Regions from separate parts of the Peribacillus sp. Bi134 genome, predicted to be linked through region 1. Evidence: riboswitches for the same ligand, from Rfam matches in the RefSeq annotation. Region 1 holds a riboswitch; the other holds the start of a gene.
The links. A riboswitch is a leader RNA that binds a small molecule or an ion and turns the genes downstream of it on or off. The one in region 1 is predicted to bind cobalamin.

Region 1 (7,715 bases):
GAAGTTTGTCCAATTCAGAATGGTAGGGGAAATGTTCAGGCTTTTGGGAGAAGGGGCCACTGCGGATAAAAAAGGTGTAACATCCTTTCAGGCATTTTGCATAAGCACGGCATCGAGGGTAGGAACGGGTAACCTTGCAGGTGTTGCCATCGCGATCACGACGGGCGGACCTGGAGCCGTTTTCTGGATGTGGTTAATAGCACTGATCGGATCTGCTTCCGCATTCATTGAAAGTACACTTGCTCAAATCTATAAGGTCAAGGATGGGGATGCATTCCGCGGAGGTCCTGCGTATTATATGGAAAAAGCATTGAATGCCCGTTGGATGGGAATCACTTTCGCTGTGTTGATTTCGCTTACATTTGGACTAGCTTTCAACTCGGTACAAGCCAATACGATTACGAGCGCATTCAATGAATCGTTTGGGATTGAAAAGTGGGTTACGGCAATCATCTTGGCTATGGTCACGGCTGTCATCATTTTTGGCGGGATCAAAATGGTTGCAAAAGTCTCTGAAGTCATCGTTCCGATCATGGCAGGAGCCTATGTAATAGTGGCGTTGATTATCATCATCATGAACATTACCGAGTTACCTGGTGTCTTTGCTTTGATCTTTGAAAGTGCATTTGATGGAATAAAAGAAGTGGCTGGCGGAGTACTGGGAGCTGCCATGATGCAGGGAATCAAGCGCGGCCTATTTTCAAATGAAGCCGGGATGGGTAGTGCACCAAATGCTGGTGCCACTGCTGACGTCAGTCATCCCGTCAAGCAAGGTCTCATTCAGTCTCTAGGTGTTTTTGTCGATACGCTCATCATTTGCAGCTCGACAGCCTTCATCATTCTGTTTTCAGGTCTTTATACTTCTAAGGAAACGGATGGTATCGTCCTAACCCAAAATGCCCTCGGAACGGCATTGGGATCTTGGGCGGGTATTTTCCTTGCCATTATCGTACTGCTATTCGCCTTTAGTTCGATTGTTGGCAACTATTATTATGGAGAGTCGAACATCGGCTTCATCAATGAAAATAAGGTTTGGCTGAATGTCTATCGTATCGCAGTCGTAGGGATGGTGATATTCGGTTCGCTTGCATCACTGGATTTTGTTTGGGGACTGGCTGACTTGCTGATGGCCCTTATGGCCATTATCAACCTGATCGCCATAGCTTTACTTGGAAAGATTGCTTTTGCTGCACTGGCGGATTATCAAGAGCAAAAGAAAAGTGGGAAAAATCCAGTCTTCCATGTGAACAATATTGAAGGTTTGAAGAATGTGGAATGCTGGGGTGACCCATCCGATAATGTGGATGTGAAGAAGGAGGCATAAGCTCTCAGTAAGCTTACATGTTAAGTCCCTGAAAGGGGATTTTACTTGTAAGCTTTTTCTTTGCCTTTTTCCTCCTTTTTTAACATTATTGAATATTGCTTCGTTTTTTACACAAAATACCTTTGACTTTAATGCTGTTGTCAAAATGTTTGGACATTTTAAAAAATAGGAGTGAATAAAATGGATAGCAAGCAATCAAAAAATGAATCTTCAGAAGTTGCCGGAAGAATATATGATGTCAGCGATTATAAACGGGAAGATCCTTTATCCTCTGGACTTGCCAGAACCCACGAACAAGTCTCGGATACTTATGCGGAAGGCGAAATAAAGGCAGTCATTGATGATGTAAACGGAAGAGATATTGAAATTGCAAAAGAAAGATCTAAAGAAGAAAGGTAATAAAATTTGTTTTTTTAGGAACAAGAATTATCGCCTGCTATTTTTTAGATATCGGTTTGATCCCCTAGCTTCTGATGAAGCAAGAGCTAGGGGAACTTAATTAATAAATTCTTTCTGTCTCCAACTTTTGAAGCAATTCTTCCTTCGTTCTTGGGAAAAGGTCCCTTTCTGCAGGGTTCCTTGATTGAAGAAGGGCTTGAAACATTTCAAATACCCACGGTTTCTCCAGATGTGCCTGCAGCAAAACGTCTTCATCATGGAAAACGGAAACAGGGTCCCCTTGGTATATGACCTTACCATCGTTCATGACAACAACTTCATCAGCCCATTGATAAGCTAAATTAACATCATGAGTTGATAGGATAATCGTTTTGTCAGGGTGGTGGATACTGTCCAGCAGAGCCATGATCTGTCTTGAGAAATAAGGATCCAATCCAGCGGTAGGTTCGTCCAAGAGCCAGACATCGGGCTCCGTGGCGAGTATCCCCGCAATGGCGACACGTTTTTTTTGCCCAAGGCTCAAAAAATGGGTAGGTCTGTCTTTCAGTTCCGTTACTTCCGTTTGGGCCATTGCCCAATTTACTTTCTCTTGAACCTTAATTCTATCCCATCCTAAATTCATCGGTCCAAACGATATATCCTGTTGTACATTAGCGGAAAAGAGCTGAGAGTCGGGATCTTGAAAAACGATCCCGACTTGCTTTCGTAATGATAATAATGATTTACGGTCATATTTCATTTTTTTGCACTTAAATCTGATCTTTCCTGCTGTAGGTTGTAAAAGACCATTTAAATGGAGGAATAAAGTCGATTTGCCGGCACCATTATTGCCTAATAATGCAATCTTTTTACCCTGTTGAATCGTTAGCGACAGATCGTTTAAAGCGAACGTTCCATCTGCGAATTGATGGGTGAGGCCTTCTATATGAAAAATATGCTCGTCCATTGTTGGGTTGCCTCCAATTTACAAATATCCATTAATAAAGATTAAGCTTCCTAATATTACTATCGCAATCAGCCAATTGCGTGAGGAATAGGTGTAAGTATCCTCGAGATAGGAAAGGTTCTCCTGATAGCCTCTTGCGTTCATGGCCATCGTCAATTGCCCAGAGCGCTGCAATACTCCTAAAAATAAAGACGAGATTAGTAATCCGAGAGATCGTATGCCTTTCCTTAATGAAACATACCCTAGCCGTGAAGCTTGTGCTTGATGAATGGCCAAAGCTGTATCTAAAAAAATAAAGATGAAGCGATAGGTCAATTCTATTAAATCAATCAATAAGGAAGGCACTTTAAGTTTTCGCAACACGGATAGGATGACGGTAATGGGTGTAGTTAAGGTAAGGAAATATAAACAGCTGATACTGCCGAATACGACAGTGATCAAATTGGACACCGTACCGACGCTGTCATCGCTGATGAATATTTGCCAGTTCCCGACCTTCCAGGACCACCATATATTCGATATCGAAGTAAATTCGCTTGTGAAAGAAAAAAGGATGGTAATTGTTCCAGATAGTATAAAAAATCCTGGCAATAGAAGTAATTTCAGATAATAGGAAAGCGGGATTTTTGCCGCAAAAATGATTAAAGCGCTCATCACCGTAAAAGTGATGAGCGAAACGGTCATATCCCTTACCGTTAACGAAAACAGCAAAAGGGAAAGTGCAAAAACCATCTTTTCCAACGGATGAACATCCTTTAGCCCATTGAAATAGGCATATTTATCAATGAGTAACATGCTTCGATTTTTCTGTCAGTTCTTGTTTGGTTTGCTTATTCCTTTGTCTCATCACGCCAATGAAGTATCCAATGAAACCGGCTCCGATTGCAGCTTGAAGCGCAAATAATAAGCTTTCGGTTTCTGCACCTGGCGGCTCCCATATACTGTTGAACCATGGCTTGTATTCCGGATGGATCTTAGTGATGGCTTCCTCAGCTTCGCCGTCGGCACCGCCAAATTCCGTTCCTTGTTGGGTGATTAACGGTATGGTTGCAAGAATGACAACCAGGAAAAGCAGCAGTAGACTTTTTTTCATATTAACGGGCCTCCTTAGAAAAAACTCGCAGCAATTTCAATTCACCTAGATTGTATTTTTTCAAGAAATTCATTACGACGACTGTCAATAACCCCTCACTGATTGCCAAGGGAATTTGGGTCAGGGCAAAAATACCTGCAAATTTACTGAAAGAGGCCATGAATCCTCCTACCTCGGAAGGAAAAGCAAGAGCAAGTTGAACGGAAGTGACCACATAGGTTCCTAAATCTCCAAAAGCAGCTGCCAAGAAAACGGCAAGTGAAAAAGACCACCCCAATTTAGTTGCGCCCTTGAAGACAAAGTAAGCAATGAACGGTCCGCAAACGGCCATGGAAAATGCATTGGCCCCTAATGTCGTCAATCCTCCGTGAGCCAGTAAAACAGCTTGAAATAACAGAACGATGGAGCCAACGACACTCATGGCCAATGGTCCGAATAATATGGAACCCAAACCAACTCCGGTAGGGTGTGAAGAACTTCCCGTAACGGAAGGAATCTTTAGGGCCGATAAAATAAATACAAATGCGCCCGATAGGCCAAGTATCATTTTTGTTTCTGGATTTTCCCTAACTTTGGATCTAATGGACCGGTAACCCAAGATTAAAAATGGAAACGTCACGGCCCACCAGAATATAGCCCATTCAATGGGTAAAAAGCCCTCCATGATATGCATGGCCATTGCCCGGTTCGGGATAAAAAGCAATAAGATGACAAAATAAATAATTTTCCAATTGGTTCTTTTCATTCTTTCTCCTTTCAATACTTTTAAATTTTTCTGATCAATCTTGAGAAGAAAAGCGGCGCCCAACATAAAAAGCACTTCTCTCAAAGGAAAGAAGTGCGTAATGAACAGGAATTTTGCAGCATGAAGCAATCATGGGCCATTCTGCCTGATCCGCACGCCCATCCTCGTAGGCTGAAACAGTTTCACGTTTCATGGCAGGTCTCCTGGCTTTGGTTCATCATCCCATTACATCCTTCCCATCTCATTTGACAGTGGATTAAAGCTAAAGTAATAGGACTTCCCTTTACAGTGGCGGGACCGCTCCGGATTTTCACCGGCTTCCCTTTTAAGTTGAATTCCGAGAAATTCAACACCATAAAACTTATGTAATTATTTTGAAAATTCTCGTATAGTGTACCATAAAGAAATAATTTCAGCTACACTATCTTTTTTTTCGGGACGGATTTTGTTGCAAGGAAAGGATTTTAACTGGTTTTACACTATTAAACTTTTCTAAACAGTCGGAATAAACTATTGAATTTTGATAAAGTTGTTATATGATAGATTAAGTTAGTTAGAAATGTATAATAAAACCAAATATTTCATTTTAAAAGTGCCCTTGTGTGAATAAGCAAGGGATAATAGGGAAATCGGTGAAAATCCGATGCAGCCCCCGCTACTGTAAACGCTGATGAAATTGTCGATAACCACTGGCATGATGCCGGGAAGGGACAAAGTAAAATGAAGCGTAAGCCAGGAAACCTGCTTTTAAAATTGCATGATACTTTTCGGAGGGAAAGGTAGAAGGACTATGACGATTTTGGAAGGATTTGGCATGTTTGCCTTTGGCTTCTCATTCATATAGTTTTTTTAAAACCTTGACTCTAATGTTAAGGTTTTTTATTTTGCCTTTTCCCTGAACTCAGGAGGAAGAAGATGACTACTTGGAACTTGATGGGTACAAATACGCATCTGTTGATTTGTAATGGGAGCAGCTGCATGAAAAAGGGCGGGGAAGAAGTAACCCAAGCGATTCGCGATGAAATTACTTCAAAGGGACTTGATTTGAAAATCCATACAACCAGGACACGCTGTAACGGAAGATGTAAGGATGCCTGCGTTGTGATTGCCTATCCCCAAGGAAACTGGTATCGAGTGGAAACGCCTGAATTCGGTCGGCAGATCGTCAGTAATATCGATGATGGTGAATTTGTTCCACAGATGATCTATCAATTCAATGATGGGGAAATGACCCCTAATCCAGATTTTCCTGCTCATACGGGTATTTCAAAGAACAAAGCGTAAAAGGAGATGTCTTAATGAGTACTAACGGTAAATTATTCGTCGTGGGCTTTGGGCCCGGGAATTTTGAACACATTACCAAACGTGCCGTCGAAGCCCTTCAAGAAAGTGACTACATCATTGGTTATAAAACTTATGTTGAACTCATTCAGGGACTGCTTACAGATCAAACGATCATTAGTACGGGGATGACTGAAGAAGTATCACGTGCACAGGAAGCAGTGAAACAAGCGGAGCTGGGAAAGAAAGTGGCGGTGATTTCCAGTGGGGATGCCGGAGTTTACGGGATGGCAGGGTTGGTTTATGAAGTATTGATTGAGAAAGGCTGGAAAGAAGAAACTGGTGTGGGCATTGAAGTCATTCCTGGCATTTCTGCAATCAACTCATGTGCGTCTTTACTCGGGGCACCAGTCATGCACGATTCGTGTACGATCAGCCTCAGTGATCATTTAACTCCTTGGGAACTGATCGCTAAAAGGGTTGAAGCAGCTGCAATGGCAGACTTTGTCATTGCACTTTATAATCCGCGCAGCGGCAGGCGGACCCGGCAAATTGTTGAAACACAGAAAATTCTCCTTCGCTACCGCTCGCCGGATACACCTGTCGGGTTGGTGAAAAGTGCTTATCGCGATAGGCAGGATATTGTCATAACCAATTTGCAGGATATGTTGAATCACGATATTGGAATGTTGACCACCGTCATTATCGGTAATTCATCCACCTTTTTATATGATGACAAAATCATCACACCAAGAGGCTATCAGAGAAAATATACTTTGAATTCGGAAAAGCAAACATTGAAGCCGCATCAGCGACTGCAAAAAGAAGCGGAACCGTGGGCATTAGATCAAGAGGCCTTAACCGAGTCCGCTGGAGGAGTTGGATTACTTACAAAAGCACCAGAAAAGAAGCCAGCTTCCTTTGAAATGGCAATGGAGGCCCTGTCAAGAGTCAAGGGTCAAACCGTTAAGCAATCCATTCAGCCGATTGTTCAGCAAAAAATGGAGTCGGTATTCGAACTTGCCGTTAGTCCAGGTGTGGCGAATAAACAATTCACTCCCAAACAAATGATGACACTTGCGGAAGTTGTTGGGGAAAAGGGAACGATGGAATACACGCCAAATCATAAAATCGTCTTAAAGATTCCGACAACGGATCCGGAAGTCATAACGGGGAAATTGCAATCAGCAAACTTTCTTTTGTCGCCGATTGGAGATGTACTGACACTAAAAGCCTGTGATTTCTGTGATGGTGAAAAAGCGGAATCCATTCCTTATGCGGACGAAATACACCGGGTGCTTGGCGGAATGAAAATGCCCAAGGAACTGAACATCGGTTTTAATGGGTGTGGGATGGCTTGTTATAGTGCTGTGATGGATGATATCGGGATTGTCTTCCGAAAAGGGAAGTTCGACTTATTTCTTGGAGCTAAACCGGTTGGAAGAACAGCCCATCCGGGTCAGCCGGTGGCGGAAGGCATTGAACCGGAACAGCTTGTTGAACTGATTACGGACATTGTCGGGGAGTATAAGCAAAATGCCCATCCAAATGAGCGGCTTTTTAAATACTTCAAACGTTCGAAAAAGATACAGAATTTTTCTTATCAGGACATCGCTCCCAAAATAAATATAGAGCCTGCGCCTTGTGAAGACTAATCTAGAGGAGGAAAGTAAATGAAAGCAGTTTTGTTCGTAGGACACGGAAGCCGGTTGGCTTCGGGAAATGAAGAAGTCCGTCATTTTATTAAGAATATGATTCCGGCAATGGACGAGCGTTTCATGGTGGAAACGTGCTTCTTGGAATTTGCGGCACCGAATATATCCGAAGGAATTGATAATTGTGTAAAACGAGGGGCTACTGAAGTTATCGTCATACCGATCATTTTGTTGCATGCAGGACATTCGAAATTACATATCCCAGCTGAAAT
Region 2 (7,715 bases), on a different contig from region 1:
AAGCATCCCTATCGTATACTCTGCCATCGGTATTTTATGAATGCCTCTAGCATTCGTCACCAGAATGCCCCTTTCCTCTATGGCTTTAAATGGCATTAATTCCATCCCTGCACTCATGACCATGATCCATTTCAAGTTCGTAGCTATCCCAATGATTTCTTCAGTTAAGTCTTCACCATATGTAATTAAGATTTCCGCTTCACGAAGCGGCCCATCCGTCCATCCTTTTTGATAAATGAAGCTCAAGTCAGGAAAAGCTTCCGTCATCTTCTTTTGGATGCCTTCATTCGGAATGACAGTTGAAAGTATTAACATGTTCATCTCTCCCTTTTAATTAACATAAAAAAACACGGGCTCTATGTGTCCCGCGCAACTTTCTCTGAGGAGGTATTCCCTTAATAAAGCATATTCAGGTGTCCCCTTTTTGAGTTGGACAAAAGCCTTAGCCTTATTAAAAAAGGCTTTATTTTAAGGAATTTGGGTTTAATGCATCTAATTCCGGCAAAATGAAAACGCCATCCCTTCTTATCAGGACGTCGTCAAAGAAGATGTCACCACCCCCATATTCGGGACGCTGGATCAAGACCATATCCCAATGAATCGATGATCGGTTTCCATTATCCGCTTCTTCATAGGCAAGTCCAAGAGCCAAGTGCAGACTTCCGCTTATTTTCTCATCGAACAAGATATCGTCCATAGGTTCCAATATGTATGGATTGATCCCAATTGCGAACTCCCCGATAAACCGGGACCCTTCATCAATATTCAGAATTTGGTTCATTTCAGAGTCACGATTGGAAGTAGCTTTAATGATTTTTCCCTTTTCCAAGTTTAATTCTATGTCACTAAAGGTGAATCCTTCATAGGTTGTTGGTGTGTTGAAGGATATCATACCATTGAGACTATCTTTTATGGGTGCCGTAAACACTTCCCCATCAGGTAAATTCTTTTTTCCGGCACATATGACGGCCGGCATACCTTTGATGGAAAAGGTCAAATCTGTTCCTGGCGAAACGATCCTGACTTTGTCAGTTCGTTCCATCAATTGTTTTAACGGTTTCAAGGCCGTCTCCATTTTCCCGTAATCCATGTTGCATACATTCAAAAGAAAATCTTCGTACCTGTCGAAGGTCATGCCGGCTTTTTGCGCTGATGCGTTGGTGGGATAATTAAGCAAGACCCAACGTCGGTTGTTTACATAGAAAAGAGTGGGGGAATTCATAGCCTCCCCTTGAAGACGGTGCCTCTCGATGGGAACATCGGTCATTTCCACATCGTTTTCTTCCCCGGTGATGATGATTACCGCATCGATATCCTTATATTTCTTCAAGGCCCATTGTGAAGAGGTGTCAAGTTGTTCCTTTACATTCCCTTGTAACAGGTGGCGGCTTATTTCATCGTCTTCGAGTTCTACATATGGATAAGCACCCACTCTGTATATTTCATCAATCAGCTCTTTCAATAATGGTTTCGTATTGATATTCCCCCGTATGAGGATTCTCTCTTTTGGCTGTAATTGTATCGAATGATGAATCAGCCTGGCTGCAAGCTTCGTTATTCGCTCATCCTTCATCTGCCTGTCCCTTATTTTTCGAGGTCGCGAAGAGTTTGAAGAGCTTCTTCGACATGGCCTTTGACCTTTACTTTACGCCATTCTTTGACTACCATACCAGCCTTATCAATCAGGAAAGTTGAACGTTCAATGCCCATATACTCCTTGCCGAAGTTCTTTTTCAACTGCCACACATCAAAGATTTTAGCCGCTTCATGATTTTCATCAGCCAGCAGCAGAAAAGGCAATCCATGTTTTTCGATGAATTTTTCATGACGTGCAGCTGGGTCTGGGCTGATTCCAATGATGACCGCGTTCAATTCCTCAAATTGCTCATTATGGTCCCGGAAATCACAGGCCTCCGTCGTGCAACCTGGCGTCATATCTTTTGGATAAAAATATAAAACAATATATTTCCCCTTAAAATCCGATAGGGACACCATTTCACCATTGTTTGCAGGGAGCTTGAAATCAGGTGCTTTTTCTCCAATTTTAACAGTCATATTGAACCCTCCATTTCTTTCATTATGGTAAGAGTACCCAATAATCGAAAGAAACACAACTTTCATTTATCCTTCCTATCTTTGTGCTCCAAATCGATCACCGTCCGGATCACGAACGCTGCCGGCAGTGTATAACCGATGAAAGCCTGAATCGTAGCTATCATCCTGCCCATTCCAATCGGGGCTATATCTCCATACCCTACAGAAAACATCGTCATCGCACTAAAATAAAAAGAAGTCTTCAACTGTTCATAGAAAGTGCCATCCAATCGATTGCCCATATCAAGAATCACCGAATGATTCTGAAGTTCGTATAATAAATAAATCAGTGCAAATCCAACTAATATCGTCGCATATAAATTGCCAAGCCACAGCATATCCTCCAGAGAAAACTTCTTTCCTCCCGACTCAACAAGAAATAACGTACGAATGCTCATCACCATGCAAAAAATGATTCCTGCAATCAAGATGTAGAAAGTCATCCCCCACGCCCCATTTCAAAACGCCACTTCCTCTATACATACTCCCTGTCCAAACAATATATTCTTTTTTAGGAACAGACCTCATCCTTATCACCCACACGCCTTATAACCGGATACTTTTCCTGAATCGTTTTTCCATGTTGACCCTTTTGGTCGGATATGTTAAGATTGTCTAAATTTTTATAATAGTTTTTATTTTATAAATTTTTAACCTGCAAACAGTTATCAAGACAGGTTTTATCAAATTTCATATGTGGAAATAGGTTCCTAATTTTAAATTAGGATTAAAAGGGAAGTCCGGTGTAATTCCGGCACGGTCCCGCCACTGTAATGGGAGTGTTAGCGCCATCCAATGCCACTGATCAACGGATCGGGAAGGCCCGCCGCTAATGTTAATCCCTAAGTCAGGAGACCTGCCTATTTCGACAACACTGTTTTAACCTACGGGAGATAGGGAGGTGTTAGGGACCTTATAATTGTAAGGGGCATTTTGCATGCCTCTTTATTTTAAGCATTTCTAACCATCTCTTTTGACGGTTAGGAATGCTTTTTTTATTGCTCAATTAAATGAATATAGGAGGATGGGAATATTGAAAAGCAGTAGTTTGGGTTACCCTCGAATCGGGGAAGATCGTGAATGGAAACGTACATTGGAAGCTTACTGGTCCGGTAAAATCGATGAAGCAGAATTTACGGCACAACTAAAAGCCATCCGTTTAGGCAACTTACAAAAACAGAAGAAACGAGGCATTGATATCATTCCTGTCAACGACTTCACTTTCTATGATCAAATGCTCGATATGTCCGTAATGTTCGGTCTTGTTCCTGAACGTTATTCAGCCTATGAAAGCGGAAGCGTTCCCCTTTCCGTTTATTATTCAATGGCTCGCGGAAACAATGATGAAGTCGCTTCCGAAATGACGAAATGGTTCAATACGAACTATCACTATATTGTCCCTGAATTAAAGGTGCCACAGCTGACGTTAACGGAAAATAAACCACTTGCAGCATATCGGGAAGCCAAGGAAAAGCTAGGAATTGAAACAAAGCCAGTGTTGATCGGTCCTTATACTTTCATCTCCCTTTCCAAAGGCTTCAAAAAACAAGATATCCCTGGCATCATCCTGAGCCTGCTTCCCCTATACACGCAAATCCTCCGGGAGTTGGAGCAAGAAGGCGTGAAGTGGGTTCAAATGGACGAACCTTCACTTGTTTCATCGATTTCCAAAGAAGATATGCAAACTGTTACTTACCTCTATGAAAAACTGAATGAAGCAGCACCAAACCTGAACATCATGCTACAAACATACTTTGATGCCGTGGAACATTACCAGGAAGTCATCGAATTACAAGTCCAAGGAATCGGTCTTGATTTTGTACATGACAAAGGGAGGAATCTAAGCAACCTGGAAGCATTCGGCTTTCCGAAGGACAAAGTGCTTGCTGCAGGTGTGATTGACGGAAAAAACATTTGGCTTTCTGATTTATCGAAAAAAATCCAATTGATCGAGACTCTTAAGACAATGGTAGCCGAAGACCGAATCTGGCTTCAGCCCTCTTGTTCCCTGCTTCATGTCCCGGTGACCGTTCGTAATGAAACCGCCCTATCAAACGAAGTGAAAGAGGCCCTTGCTTTCGCTGATGAGAAACTCGAGGAAATCACACTCTTGGTCAAAGGGAATAATCAAGGCTTTGAAGCAATCGCCGAGAAAGTCGATGCAAATAAATTCACGCTTCAAACGTTAGCAAGTTCAAATGCCCGGAATCACGGAACTGTAAAATCCAATGTCGAAAAGGTTAAAACCAGGACCGCCGGCCGTCAGCTTCCATTTAAAGAGCGTTACCAAAAACAACAGGCATTTTTCAAATTGCCTTTTCTTCCTTCTACTACGATCGGCAGCTTTCCGCAGACATTTGATGTTAAACAAGCACGCGGGAAATTCAAAAGACGAGAATGGACCGCTTCGCAATATGAAACATTCGTTAACGAAGAAATCGGCAGGTGGATCGAAATCCAAGAAGAAATCGGTTTGGATGTCCTTGTTCATGGGGAATTCGAACGAACGGATATGGTTGAATACTTCGGCCATAAGTTAGGTGGATTCGTCTTTTTAGAAAAGGGGTGGGTACAATCCTATGGATCCCGCTGTGTGAAACCGCCAGTCATCTACGGCGACATCCATTTCATCGAACCGATGACAGTCAGGGAAAGTGTATACGCACAATCACTGACGAAGAAGACGGTAAAGGGAATGCTTACAGGTCCTGTTACGATTTTGAACTGGTCATTTGTCCGTGATGATATTTCCAGGGAGAATGTATGCTATCAGCTGGCACTCGCTTTGGAAAAAGAAGTGATTGCATTGGAATCCGCTGGAATCAAAATGATTCAGGTCGATGAGCCTGCACTTAGAGAAGGTCTGCCATTGAAAAAAAGCGATCGCGACGAATATTTGAACTGGGCTGTGAATTCGTTCTTGATATCGACATCAAGCGTGGAGGATACAACCCAAATTCATACGCATATGTGCTATTGCGACTTCAACAGTTTCATGGATGTCATCTCCTCCCTCGACGCCGATGTAATTTCCATCGAAACATCCCGCAGTCATGGGGAGCTTGCTTCCGCATTCGAGGAAAAAACATATGAAAAAGGTATTGGTCTGGGTGTGTATGATATTCACAGCCCGCGTGTGCCGGCAGTGGAAGAAATGGTCGATATGATCGAACGTGGGATCAAGGTATTGGATAAAGACCAGTTTTGGATCAATCCTGACTGCGGACTGAAAACAAGGGGTATCCCGGAAACCGTCGCATCCCTGAAAAACATGGTCGAAGCAGCAAAAATCGTCCGTGAAAACCTGTTAGCTAAACCAACCGGCAAATGATTGAAAAGCACGTTGCCCACCCAACACAGCAGTCACGGACTTTTTTAACCGACCTTGTTTTTCCACCGGATACAAATCATCACAATACCATCTTTGGCGGAAAAGTAATGGCCTATGTTGATAAAATAGCCTGCATTTCAGCTATGCGCCATTGTCGAAAACCCGTTGTGACTGCTTCAAGCGACTCTTTTGATTTTTTGGCCCCCATCAAGACGGGGGATGCGATCAACCTTGAAGCTTATGTCACATGTGCCCATCGCACATCAATGGAGGTATTCGTGAAAGTGGAGCGCGAAAACCTATTAACAGGTGAGAAACAGCTTACGGCCCGTGCTTTTTTAACGATGCTGGCCATTGATGAAGACGGTAAGCCGACAAACGTACCACAGGTCATTCCGGAAACCGAAGTGGAAAAGCAGCTATATGTTCAAGCACAAGCAAGATATATTGAAAGAAAGAATAAACGCAAATAAACAAAAACCCCTTCAACATGAATGCTGTTGAAGGGGTTTCTTTCAGTTCCCTGCCCCGCGGTACCTCTTCACTCCCTGATTCCATATGAATACGGATATCATGAAAAAGGCTACCCCAATTACAGGTGTGGCAAATGCATATGCATACCACTCTTCTTTTCTAAGGAAATAAGATGCCGGATAGACACCAACAAACGCGAATGGCAGCACCCATGTAAGGACAAAACGAATGACCTTATTATAAATATCAACAGGATAGCGCCCATAGTTCCCGATATTGTATATCATTGGCATGATGGATGTTTTCGCATCCGACCAGAAACCAATGCTTGCTATCGCAACGAATATGGCTGCATAAGCAAGGGCCCCGCCTATTGCAAAAATGATGAAAAGAATCGGGTCATACCACGCAAGCTGCAGATCCAATGAAATCCCCGAATAGAATATAATGATCAAACCGGTCACAACACCAAATAACGCTTCAAGCTCGATTCTTTCTAAAATGACTTGAAACAGGCTATGTATCGGTCTTGTTAATATCCGGTCCATTTCACCTTTGACGATATAGCGGTCATTAAAATCCCAGATGTTGAAAAAGGCTGAAAAAAGGGCGAATGGGATAAGGAAAAATCCATAAATGAATATGATTTCTTCACGGCTCCAGCCGCTTAAAAATTGTGTATGTCCAAAAACGACTAAGATAAATACCAGATTCACGACCTGATTCAGCAGGTCAGATAGGATTTCCATGAAGAAATCGGCTCTATATTGCAGTCTTGTTTTCATATATTGACTCACGTATTGAAAAAACATCGATACATAAAACATCCCGTCAACCTCCTTGAATAATCAGCTGTTTTTTTGCGACTATCCATAAAAGCTGAATCGGTATTATGAGAATGATGCACCAAATTAACTGCTGTAAAAGCGCCATGCCAATTTCGCCTGAACTGTACCCATTCGTAAAAATCATGCTTGGTACATAGCTGATCCCTTGAAAGGGTAAATATTTCATCACTTCCTGCGCCCATATAGGATAGAAACTGATGGGCAGCAGCAGGCCGGAAAATAAATCAATGATAACCCTTTTAGCGCGGATTAATCCGGCATTATTATATAAGAAAAAGGTAGTGATTCCCGTCAATAAGTTAATTTGTGTATTGATGATGAAGCTGAACAGCAAGGAAATGCCGAACATCCCCCACGTAGCCGGCTCGTGCGGCAATTCGATAGGAAAAATGAAAGCTACCAGCAGCATCCCCGGAATTGAGAAGAAGAAGAAACGGAATATCCCTTCCCCAAGTCCTTGCATCGTTTTCATGCCTAAATAGTTATAAGGCCGGATCATCTCAATGGCAACCTTGCCGTCTTTAATCTCAGTGGCGATTTCGCGGTCAATATTATTGAAATAAAAAGCGCGCGCCATCCATGCAACCGCGACATAGGTTGTCATCTGCATGCTTGAAAGTCCTTCGATGGAGCTTTTTTCTCCATATATCGCATTCCATAAGAAATAATAAGCACCGATATTAATGCTATAAATTAAAATGCCGGTATAATAATCCGTTCGATACGCAAGCATCATTAAAAAACGCATGCGGATCATGGCAAGATACTTCCCCATGGCCCTCCCCCTTCTTGATAGACACGTTGTTTCTTATTGATAAGAGAGTCAGACAGTGCCTTCTTCGTAAATATTGCGAACGATCTCTTCAATGGACGTTTCATGGATTTTGATGTCTTTTATTTTAAAATGAGATACGACAGCTGAAACAAGCTGTGAAATATGATCACTTTCTTCTTTCAACAAGGCAATG

Region 2: it holds a riboswitch for cobalamin, as region 1 does, so the genes downstream of both, metE (5-methyltetrahydropteroyltriglutamate--homocysteine S-methyltransferase) here and LQ188_RS07170 ((2Fe-2S) ferredoxin domain-containing protein) in region 1, are expected to answer to the same signal.

What each region holds. Positions count from the first base shown of each region.
Region 1 covers NZ_CAKKLN010000003.1:257,339-265,053, reverse strand. The annotation lists gene LQ188_RS07205 (alanine/glycine:cation symporter family protein) at 1-1,324, shown strand, start outside; gene LQ188_RS07200 (YozQ family protein) at 1,505-1,723, shown strand; gene LQ188_RS07195 (ATP-binding cassette domain-containing protein) at 1,824-2,669, opposite strand; gene cbiQ (cobalt ECF transporter T component CbiQ) at 2,688-3,464, opposite strand; gene LQ188_RS07185 (energy-coupling factor ABC transporter substrate-binding protein) at 3,451-3,762, opposite strand; gene LQ188_RS07180 (energy-coupling factor ABC transporter permease) at 3,764-4,507, opposite strand; gene LQ188_RS07175 (hypothetical protein) at 4,542-4,700, opposite strand; cobalamin riboswitch at 4,683-4,879, opposite strand; cobalamin riboswitch at 5,081-5,271, shown strand; gene LQ188_RS07170 ((2Fe-2S) ferredoxin domain-containing protein) at 5,423-5,791, shown strand; gene cobJ (precorrin-3B C(17)-methyltransferase) at 5,806-7,443, shown strand; gene LQ188_RS07160 (sirohydrochlorin chelatase) at 7,462-7,715, shown strand, end outside.
Region 2 covers NZ_CAKKLN010000017.1:3,127-10,841, forward strand. The annotation lists gene LQ188_RS25580 (D-2-hydroxyacid dehydrogenase) at 1-315, opposite strand, end outside; gene LQ188_RS25585 (aminopeptidase) at 464-1,573, opposite strand; gene bcp (thioredoxin-dependent thiol peroxidase) at 1,585-2,055, opposite strand; gene LQ188_RS25595 (potassium channel family protein) at 2,118-2,537, opposite strand; cobalamin riboswitch at 2,782-2,973, shown strand; gene metE (5-methyltetrahydropteroyltriglutamate--homocysteine S-methyltransferase) at 3,119-5,425, shown strand; gene LQ188_RS25605 (acyl-CoA thioesterase) at 5,422-5,898, shown strand; gene LQ188_RS25610 (ABC-2 family transporter protein) at 5,941-6,726, opposite strand; gene LQ188_RS25615 (ABC-2 family transporter protein) at 6,731-7,522, opposite strand; gene LQ188_RS25620 (ATP-binding cassette domain-containing protein) at 7,571-7,715, opposite strand, start outside.